3 regions of the Rhizobium sp. BK212 genome follow, and region 1 is predicted to be linked to each of the others. Evidence: predicted binding sites of a transcription regulator. Region 1 holds the regulator's gene; each other region holds the start of a gene.
The links. Region 1 encodes LexA, which represses DNA repair genes until DNA is damaged. Its sites were predicted from a motif close to TGTTCNNNNTGTGTTCNG; they were not measured.
Positions count from the first base shown of each region.

Region 2: a site for LexA is predicted at 1,743-1,760, ahead of FHT79_RS30515 (metallopeptidase family protein). Genes of this name have one in related genera too.
Region 3: a site for LexA is predicted at 1,355-1,372, ahead of FHT79_RS07370 (ribonuclease T2). Genes of this name have one in related genera too.

Region 1 covers NZ_JACIFS010000003.1:656,652-659,926, reverse strand. Annotated here, with positions in the region: gene FHT79_RS13160 (ComEC/Rec2 family competence protein) at 1-1,055, shown strand, start outside; gene lexA (transcriptional repressor LexA) at 1,036-1,755, opposite strand; gene FHT79_RS13150 (VOC family protein) at 1,953-2,849, shown strand; gene kdsA (3-deoxy-8-phosphooctulonate synthase) at 2,846-3,275, shown strand, end outside.
Region 2 covers NZ_JACIFS010000014.1:113,286-116,560, forward strand. Annotated here, with positions in the region: gene FHT79_RS30505 (CoA ester lyase) at 38-952, shown strand; gene FHT79_RS30510 (DUF1737 domain-containing protein) at 952-1,158, shown strand; gene FHT79_RS30515 (metallopeptidase family protein) at 1,181-1,618, opposite strand; gene FHT79_RS32335 (hypothetical protein) at 1,780-2,724, shown strand; gene FHT79_RS30525 (DNA polymerase Y family protein) at 2,735-3,275, shown strand, end outside.
Region 3 covers NZ_JACIFS010000002.1:478,793-482,067, reverse strand. Annotated here, with positions in the region: gene FHT79_RS07380 (DMT family transporter) at 1-265, opposite strand, end outside; gene FHT79_RS07375 (alpha/beta hydrolase) at 298-1,227, opposite strand; gene FHT79_RS07370 (ribonuclease T2) at 1,385-2,125, shown strand; gene ettA (energy-dependent translational throttle protein EttA) at 2,224-3,275, shown strand, end outside.

The sequences.
Region 1 (3,275 bases):
GGCCTTTTGTCGCGGTTGCGGGTTTCTTCGGCGGTGTCTTCCTGACCTCGCTGATCGGCGGTTTCTCCACCGCACTGTTTTCGATCGAGCATTTTCATCGCCTGACCGCCTACGGCCTGCCGGCAAACCTCGCGACGATGCCGATCATCTCCTTCATCATCATGCCGGCCGGGTTGCTGGCGATGCTGCTCATGCCTTTCGGTTTGGACGTTTTGCCTTGGAAGGTTGTCGGATTCGGCCTCGATCTGGTGATTGCCGTCGCCAAGACCGTGTCCGGCTGGGGTGGCGACATCGGCATCGGCCGCTTGCCCGCCTGGTATTTCGCAGTCGCCGTGGCGGGCTTCCTGCTGCTGACGCTGCTCCGCACCCGGCTCCGCCATATGGGCACGTCGATCATATCAGTCGCAACGCTCATCCTGCTGCTTCTGCCGGTTCCCCGGCCGCCGGATCTGGTGATTTCGGAAGATGGCAGTCTCGTCGCGGTCGTCGAGGCGGCGGCAATGGCCTCCAACCGTGAAAACCCGCCGGATTTCATCTTCGACCAATGGCAGCGCGCGCTGGTCCTGCCGGCGCATGACCCGCCGAAGATGCTGGATGGTCCTGCTGTCCCGCCAGCAGGAGAGGACCGTCGCGTCAGGCTTTCGCGCGATCAGCAGAACGAAGCGAGGGCGGCGATGCGGGCGGCCGCAGCTGACGGTGACGCAAACCGCTTTTCCTGCGTCAAGAAGGCCTGGTGCATATCAAGGCTTGGCAACGGTCATGTGGTCGCCGTCATCGACAATGCCGCCTATCTCGCTCCGGCCTGCGATGCGGCCGATATCGTGGTAACGTCGGTCCGCCTGCGTTTCAACAGCTGCCGCTCAGGCGCGACGCTCTTCACCGGCGAGACGTTGCGCCGGACCGGTTCCGTCGAATTGCGCTTCGCCGAGGCCGGCATGGAGGTCACAACCGCACTCGATGATCTGTCTCGGCCATGGATCCGCCATCGCGCCTATGACTGGCACAGCAACAGCTTTGTCGAAACCGGCCAGGGTGTCAGTGATAGCGGCGAATAAGGCCGACGAGTTTGCCCTGCACCTTGACGCGGTCCGGCCCGAAGATCCGGGTCTCGTAAGCCGGGTTGGCCGCTTCCAGCGCGATCGAGGCGCCCTTGCGGCGGAAGCGTTTGAGTGTCGCTTCTTCGTCGTCGACGAGAGCAACGACGATATCGCCAGGGCTTGCGGTGCTGCCATTGCGAATGATCACGGTGTCGCCGTCGAAAATGCCGGCGTCGATCATCGAATCACCCTTGACCTCCAGCGCGTAGTGTTCACCGGAGCCGAGCATATCGGCCGGAACGACGATGTCGTGGGTGTTGTTCTGGATTGCCGAGATCGGAACGCCGGCGGCGATGCGGCCCATGACCGGCACGGAGACGGAGTTGCCATTGTCGGCGACGGGTTTTGCAGGAGCGGGAGTGGCGACCGGCTGGGGCTTGCCCAGGCTGCCCTCAATGACGCTCGGCGAAAAGCCGCGCCGGGGCTGGATGCTGGGGCTATAGGCCTCCGGAAGCTTGATGACCTCGAGTGCGCGGGCACGGTTCGGTAGGCGGCGAATGAAGCCACGCTCCTCGAGGGCCGTAATCAGCCGGTGAATCCCGGACTTTGAAGCGAGATCCAGGGCGTCCTTCATTTCGTCGAAAGACGGCGGAACGCCGGATTCCTTCATGCGCTCATGAATGAAGAGGAGAAGCTCCTGTTGTTTGCGCGTGAGCATCGACGTTGTGACCTCGTGATTGAAACAAATCCAGAACAGACACTATATGTTCCATATGTGTTCCGCAAGTAGCTAAATTTCCGTAAAACTTGGCGCCAACTCGTTGAGATTTTTATTTTCATTCGCCGGATTGGCCGACAAGTCTTGCCTTGCGCGGCACCGTCGCACATCTCTGCCGTGTCAGGAGAGGGGATATCATGAACGAGCATTCCGCCAAACCGCGCCCGCTGGATCATGTCGTGCTGCCGGTCGTCAATATCGATCTGGCGCGCGAGAGGCTCGGCAAGCTGGGCTTTACCGTTGCCGCCGATGCGCGTCATCCCTTCGGAACGGAGAATGCCTGCGTCTTTTTTGCCGATAAGACCTATCTGGAGCCGCTCGGGATTGCGAGCGTTGGGGAAAGTGAAGCATCGGCGCGGCAAGGCAATGTCTTCACCGCCCGCAACCGCGCCTTCCGATTCCGCTGCGGCGAGGAGGGGCTTTCGGCGGTGGCCTTCGGCAGCGAGGATGCCGATATCGATCATCGGAATTTCGTCGGCGACGGAGCGAGCGCCGGCGAGATGCTGGCGTTCAGCAGGCCGATGACGATGCCGGATGGTTCTGAGAGCATTGCCGGCTTCAAGCTGGCCTTTGCCGGCGACCTGCGCGCGCCCGATCTCTTTCTCTTCACCGTCGAGCGCGTCAATCCGCTGCCGGCCGACCGCAGCGCGCTTGAGGCGCATGCCAATGGCGTGACCGGCATTGCCGAGGTGGTGCTTTGCGCGCCCGATGCGGCTGCCTTCGCCGCCTTCGTCAGTCTTGCCAGCGCGCAATCGGCATTCGAGAAAACCGGTTTCGGCGTCAAGATCGCGGCGTCGAATGTGAAAATCAGCCTGATGACGCCGGAGGGTTTGGAGGCCTATTTCGAGGTCGCTGTCCCATCCGCCGACCGCGGCCTGCGCGGCCGGGCGATTCTCTTCGCTGTCGCCGATCTTGCCGTGACAGAAGCGCATTTGGCTGCTAACGGGGTGACATATACGCGCAAGAACAATCGCATTCTGGTGAAGCCCGCGCCCGGGCAGGGCACGCTTTTCGCCTTCGAGGAAACACGATGAGCACAGATACGAATTCCCAAGTCAAGATCGGCGAGGGCCAGGGCCAGGTCACCTTTTCCAACACCGGCCGCCTGTCGCTGATTGCCGGCCCTTGCCAGATGGAGAGCCGCGACCACGCCTTCATGGTGGCCGGCACGCTGAAGGAGCTTTGCGGAAAGCTCGGCATCGGCCTCGTATACAAGAGCTCCTTCGACAAGGCGAACCGCACCTCGCTTTCGGCCGAACGCGGCATCGGCATTGAAAAGGGCATGGAGATCTTTGCCGACCTCAAGAAGGAATTCGGCTTTCCCGTCCTGACCGACGTTCATACCGCCGAACAATGCGCCGAGGTGGCAAAGACCGTCGATGTCCTGCAGATCCCGGCCTTCCTTTGCCGCCAGACCGATCTTCTCATCGCCGCCGCCAAGACCGGCCGCGTCGTCAATG
Region 2 (3,275 bases), on a different contig from region 1:
GCTTGCTTCGGCTGTCAAAGCTTGGCACTAATTCGCCATGAGCCGAAACCCCGTGACCCCTCGCCTGCGCCGTTCGGTGCTGAGTGTGCCTGCCATCAACCCCCGCGCCCTCGAAAAGACCCATGCGGTCGATTGCGATGCAGTGATCTTCGATCTCGAGGATTCGGTGGCGCCGGAAAAGAAGGCGGAAGCGCGGGAAAACCTGAGGCGCTTTTTTTCGGATCGGCCGCTCCAAGGCAAGGAGCGGATCATCCGTATCAATGGCCTGTCATCCAATTTCGGCCTGGCCGATCTGGAGCTGGTGACGGCGCTTGGTCCCGATGCCGTTCTGCTGCCGAAGGTCGACGAGCCGCAGGATGTCACCGATATCGGCGACCTTCTCTCCGAGGTGGATGCGCCCGAAGATCTGCGCATCTGGGCGATGATCGAGACGCCGCGCGGCATCCTGAATGCGGCTGATATCGCCGAGGCCGGGCGCACGCCGGGCTCGCGGCTCGATTGTCTCGTCGTCGGGCTCAACGACCTGCGCAAGGAAACCGGCGTGCTGCCGCAGCCGGGACGGAGCTATCTCGTGCCGTGGCTGATGCAGGTCGTCCTTGCGGTCAGCGCCTACGGGCTCGATGCGATCGATAGCGTCTTCAACGATTTCAGGGACGAGCAGGGTTTCGATGCCGAATGCCAGCAGGGCCGGGCCATGGGCTTTACCGGCAAGATGCTGATCCATCCCGCGCAGATCGAGCCCGCCAATCGCCATTTCGGCCCGGATCCGGCCGCGATTGCGGAAGCGGAGGCGATCATATCAGCCTTTGCCGATCCCGCTTCCGAGGGGCTGAACGTCATCAATGCAGGCGGGCGGATGATCGAGCGGCTGCATCTTGTCCAGGCGGAAAGTCTGGTTCATAAAGCCCGCCTGATCGCAGCCCGCCAGGCTGCAGCACGAAAGACGATGTGATGAAACTCTACCGCTTCCTGACCGGTCCCGACGATGCTTCCTTCTGCCACAAGGTTACCGCCGCCCTCAACAAGGGCTGGTCGCTGGAGGGCTCGCCGACCTATGCCTTCAATGCCGCAACCGGCGCGATGCAGTGCGGCCAGGCCGTCGTCAAACATGTCGAAGGCAAGGATTACGATCCTGAGATGAAGCTCTCCGAGCAGTAGCGCGTTCTGCCAAACGCGCGGTTTAGCGCTCGGCGGCTTCCTCGGCGCTGGCCTCGATCCGCTCCATGTCATCGTCGCTCAGCCCGAAATGATGGCCGATCTCGTGGATCAGGACATGGGTGATGATATCGCCGAGCGTCTCATCGTTCTCAGCCCAGTAATCGAGGATGGGGCGGCGGTAGAGGCGGATGCGGTTCGGCATCTCGCCGGTTTCCACCGTGAAACGTTCGGAAATGCCCCTGCCCTCGAAAAGGCCGAGCAGGTCGAAAGGGGTTTCCAGCGCCATGTCCTCGAAAACGTCGTCATCGGGGAAATCCTCGATCTCGATCGTGAGGTTGGTCGTCAGCTGGCGGAATTCATCCGGCAGATGGCTGTAGGCCTCCATTGCCAGCGACTCGAAGGTGCTGATCGTCGGCGCATGGCGGTCCCGCCAATCATCGCTCTGGTCTCTGCGGGCCATGAATATTCCTTCCTTTGCGGGCCCATATAGAACCTTTATCGCCGATTTTCGAGTGCGGAATCAAAGGCAGGAATAAATTCATAGAGAATGGCCGTTGACTCTTCATTAGCTCTCTGGAATCTATAAGAACATAACAGGAACAAGACGGATTGGAGAACGCCATGGCGCAGCACGCCCTGGCGCGCGAGCGGCTTTTTGCGCTCCGCGAAACCATCGCCAGACTGGAGGGAAAGCCCGCGCCGGCGCTTGCCGCGGCGGAACGGGAAGCCGTGGCGGAAGGACGCAAGGCCCGCCAGGAGCGCACTCTGCCGCCCCTGCCGTTTGGAATAGAGTTCCTCGATGGGGCACTGGAAGGCGGCCTGCCGCTCGATGCGATCACCGAATTCCGCTCGGCTCTGTCTCGCGATGCCGGTGCGGCAAGCGGGCTGGCTATGGCTGTTGCCGCACGGCTGCAGAAACAGGAAGCGGATGCCGGCAGGTTTCTGCCGTTGCTCTGGATCGGCGATGCAATCGGCACGCTGGAGGCCGGCCGTCCCTATGCCCCCGGACTTCGGGATTTCGGACTGAGCCCGGAGCGGTTTCTCCACGCCGCGCCACGCAAGCTGGACGAGGCGCTCTGGCTGGTGGAGGCGGCGGTGGAAAGCGCTGCCTTCTCGGCCGTCATCTTCGAAGTGCGAGGCAATCCCGCCCATTTCGGGCTGACCGAAAGCCGCAGGCTCAGTCTTCGGGCGCGGGCTGCCCGCCATCCACTCTTTCTCGTGCGCCAGGCCGGAGCGGAGGAGGCAAGCAGTGCGGCTTTCCGTCTGCATGTCGAACCGGCCCCGGCCGGTCTACGGCCGTTGCCGGACGGATCGAGGCTTTCCGGCAGCATCGGCAATCCGATTTTCCGTCTCACGCTGGAGAAGAGCCGCAATCCGGCTCCGCTCTCCTTTCTTCTGGAGTGGAATCCCCATGAACGCGAATTTCTCCCTGTCGCCGAACCAAACCTCGTTCGTCCTCCAGGCGAACAGTCAGCGCATTCTGGCGCTCAGCTTCCCGCATCTGCCAACGGACCGCATCGCCCGCAAACGATGGGGGCTCTCCTGGCGTTCGAAAGGGCGTCCTGAGACGCCGCCTATCGTCTGTTCCGGCAAGCTCAACAATGCCATTCGGCTGACGGCACTGGACGAGTTGGCCGAGAGGCTGGGGTTGAGGAAGGATTTGGGCGTTGCCGAAGCGCGCGCCATGTATCCAATGCTCGAGGTCGCGGAAGAGGATCCGGCGGCCGACCGCCGGCTGCTGGAGGCAATTGCCGACTGGTGCGACCGTTATACGCCGCTGGTGGCATTCGACGGCAAGGACGGTCTGTTTCTCGACATTAGCGGCTGCGCCCATCTGTTCGGCGGTGAAAAGGCGCTTCTTCGGGATGTGCTGTCGCGGCTTTTTCATATGGGGTTCGATGCACGGGGCGCGATTTCATCATCGCCCGGCCTTTCCTGGGCGGTGTCCCGCTTCGGGCAGAGTGGCGTGATCGAGGACGAAGAGGCGGAACATGTGCTGGTGTCCTTGCCGGTTACAGCCTTGCGGCTGGAAGGACAAACCGTCGATGCTCTGAAGAAGCTCGGCCTGAAATATATCGGCGATGTCATCGATGCGCCGCGAGCGCCGCTAACCCGCC
Region 3 (3,275 bases), on a different contig from region 1:
TGATGATCGCGCCGCGGATGGCATGGAAGAGGCTCTGGCGCCAGGAGAAATCAGCGAAGCTGCGCCGCCATATCACAAGCGGCAGCATGCAGAGCGCCTGGACGACGAAACGGCCGGCGGTGATCTCCCCGGATGGCACGGTGGTGATGGCAAGCTTGGCGAAGATATCGATGAGCGGCGAGACCATCACCGAAAGAACCATCAGCGCAAGCCCCGTCGTCACGTCGGAGGCGGACGAAACGGGGCGGGCGGAGGTGCTGCTCATGATGAAATCCCCGTACTCAGCATATTGGTCGCTCAGGATCTTGCGACCACCTCGTCGCACCAGTCGGCGAAAGCTGCGATCGCCGCATCCGCGCCGATCTCATTCAGCGTCTCGTGTCGCAAGTCCTGATATATCTGAGTGCTGATACGGGAGAAGCCCAGGCCCTTCAAATGGTTTGACAGCCAGAGCACGGCTTTTCCCCGCTCCGTCGCCGGGTCTTCTCCGCCGCCGACCAGATGAACCGGCATATCGCGCGGCAGCCGGTCGAGATGGATTTTCTGCGGTCCGCGGAAGGTCAGCTCGAAGAGATCGAGCCAGAGAGAGACCGAGGCGTCGAAGCCGCAAAGCGGATCGGTGACATATTTGTCGACTTCATCGGGTCTGTGCGACAGCCAGTCGAACTCGGTGCGGCGGCCGGGAATGGATTTGCCCCAGGCGCCGAAGGTGAGCTTCGGCAGCAGGCCGCTCGGCACGTCGGAGCCCTTCAGCATGCGCTCGGCCAGCAGGATCGCCTGGGCGGCGCGGCCGGCGAGGCCGACGGCGAAATTCGAATTCCAGACGGCGACGGCGTCGAAGTCGGCCGGAGCGGTGACGGCTGCATTGAGGGCGATGAGGCCGCCCATCGAATGGCCGAAGAGGATGATCGGCAGGCCGGGATGGCGGGATGCCGCATGGCCGCGCATGGCGATGAGGTCGCCGATCACCCTTTCGACGCCACCTCGTCGGGCGAAGCGGCCGATCGGAGCATCGGGCGCCGTCGTTTCGCCGTGGCCGCGGTGATCATGGGCATAGACATGATAGCGGCGCGCCGCCATCGTCTCGGCAAAGGCGCGATAGCGTTTCGAATGTTCGGCGAGGCCATGCGATATCAACAGGATGCCGCGGGCCGGACCAGTAGCTTCAGCATGGTGATAAGCCAGCGACGCCCCCACTACGGCGAGCTTCTGCGTTTCAGCAAACATATGGATCCTCCCTGCGGCAACAGACCAGATTGCCTGATAAAAGCAACATGGGGGTTTGGTTTATCCGATAACAAAATACGACGTTGCTGCGATTCAGGGTTGCGCCCGTTTGAGCTTCGTGCTTATTTGTTCCCGTATTGTTCTTTTGGGGGTTGAAATGAGCAGCATGCAATTGCGTACCCTGGCGTTTGCCTTGTCGATGGTTGTTTCCGGCGCCGCTACGGCCCAGGAGGGCGGTGGGCGCACCCGTTTCATTCTGGCGGCGAGCTGGCAGCCCGCCTTCTGCCAGACGAACCAGAAAAAGGCCGAATGCGCGACCCAGGCCGTGGAACGCCATGACGCGACGAACTTCTCGTTGCACGGGCTCTGGCCGATGCGCCAGGATTATTGCGGCGTCAGCGCCGACCAGAAGGCCGCCGATAAGGATGGCAACTGGAACACATTGCCGGAGGTCGTGCTTTCGGCCGAGACGAAGACGGCGCTGGCAAAAGCGATGCCCGGCACGCAATCCGGCCTGGAACGGCATGAATGGACGAAGCACGGCACCTGCACGAAAATGAGCGCGGACGACTATTTCGGCGTCGGCGTGCATCTGGTCGGCGCGCTCAATGCCTCGGCGGTGCGCGAGCTCTTCGCCGCCAATATCGGCAAGCCTGTCAAGGCCGACGCGATCAAGGCGGCTTTCGACAAGAGCTTCGGGCCTGGCGCTGGCGACCGCGTCAAGATGAGCTGCCGGCGGGCCGGCAATATCCGGATGATCAGCGAGCTGACGATCGGGCTTTCGGAAGCCGCCGGGGCGGCATCGGCGAAAAGTGCCGGGCTTGCCGATCTGATCCAGGGCGCGGGAAAAACCTCCTTCGGCTGCGACGAAGGTGTGGTCGACGCTGCGGGCTTTTGACCGGAAATCCGGAGTAAACCGGGTTTCGGCGTTGCCCGCAGGCGCTGTTTCGCCTACATAGCGGCACAATCGAAGTTTCCCGCCCGGAGCAGCGCAGTATGGCACGTCAGTTCATCTATCATATGTCCGGCCTCAACAAGGCCTATGGCAACAAGAAGATCCTGGAGAACATCCATCTTTCTTTCTACCCCGATGCCAAGATCGGTATCCTCGGACCGAACGGCGCGGGTAAATCCACCGTGTTGCGCATCATCGCGGGCCAGGACAAGGAGTATACCGGCGAAGCCTGGCTCGCCGAAGGTGCGACGGTCGGCTACCTCGAGCAGGAGCCGCACCTCGATCCCAACAAGACGGTGTTCGAGAACGTCATGGAGGGCGTTGCCTCGAAGACGGCGATCGTGGATCGCTACAATGAATTGATGATGAACTATTCCGACGAGACCGCGGAAGAGGGCGCCAAGCTTCAGGACGTCATCGACAGCCAGAACCTCTGGGACCTGGAAAGCCAGGTCGAAATGGCGATGGAAGCGCTGCGCTGCCCGCCGCGCGATTCCGATGTCACCAGCCTATCCGGTGGTGAGCGCCGCCGCGTCGCGCTCTGCCGCCTGCTGCTGTCGCAGCCGGATCTGCTGCTGCTCGACGAACCGACCAACCATCTCGACGCCGAAACCATCGCCTGGCTCGAAAAGCATCTGCGCGACTATCCGGGCGCCGTGATGATGATTACCCACGATCGCTACTTCCTGGACAACGTCACCGGCTGGATCCTCGAACTCGACCGTGGCCGCGGCATTCCCTACGAAGGCAACTACTCGGCCTATCTGCAGGCGAAAGCCAAGCGCATGCTGCAGGAAAATCGCGAAGAAGCATCGCGCCAGAAGGCGATCAGCCGCGAGCAGGAATGGATCGCTTCCAGCCCGAAGGCCCGCCAGGCCAAGTCCAAGGCGCGTATCAAGTCCTACGAGCAGCTGGTGGATGCCGCCGAAAAACAGCGTCCCGGCGATGCACAGATCATCATCCCGGTCAGCGAGCGCCTCGGCCAGGTGGTCATCGAGATGGAAGGCATCACCAAGGGCTTCGAGGGCCGGACGCTGATCAATGACCTGTCGATCAAGCTGCCGCCGGGCGGCATCGTCGGCATCATCGGCCC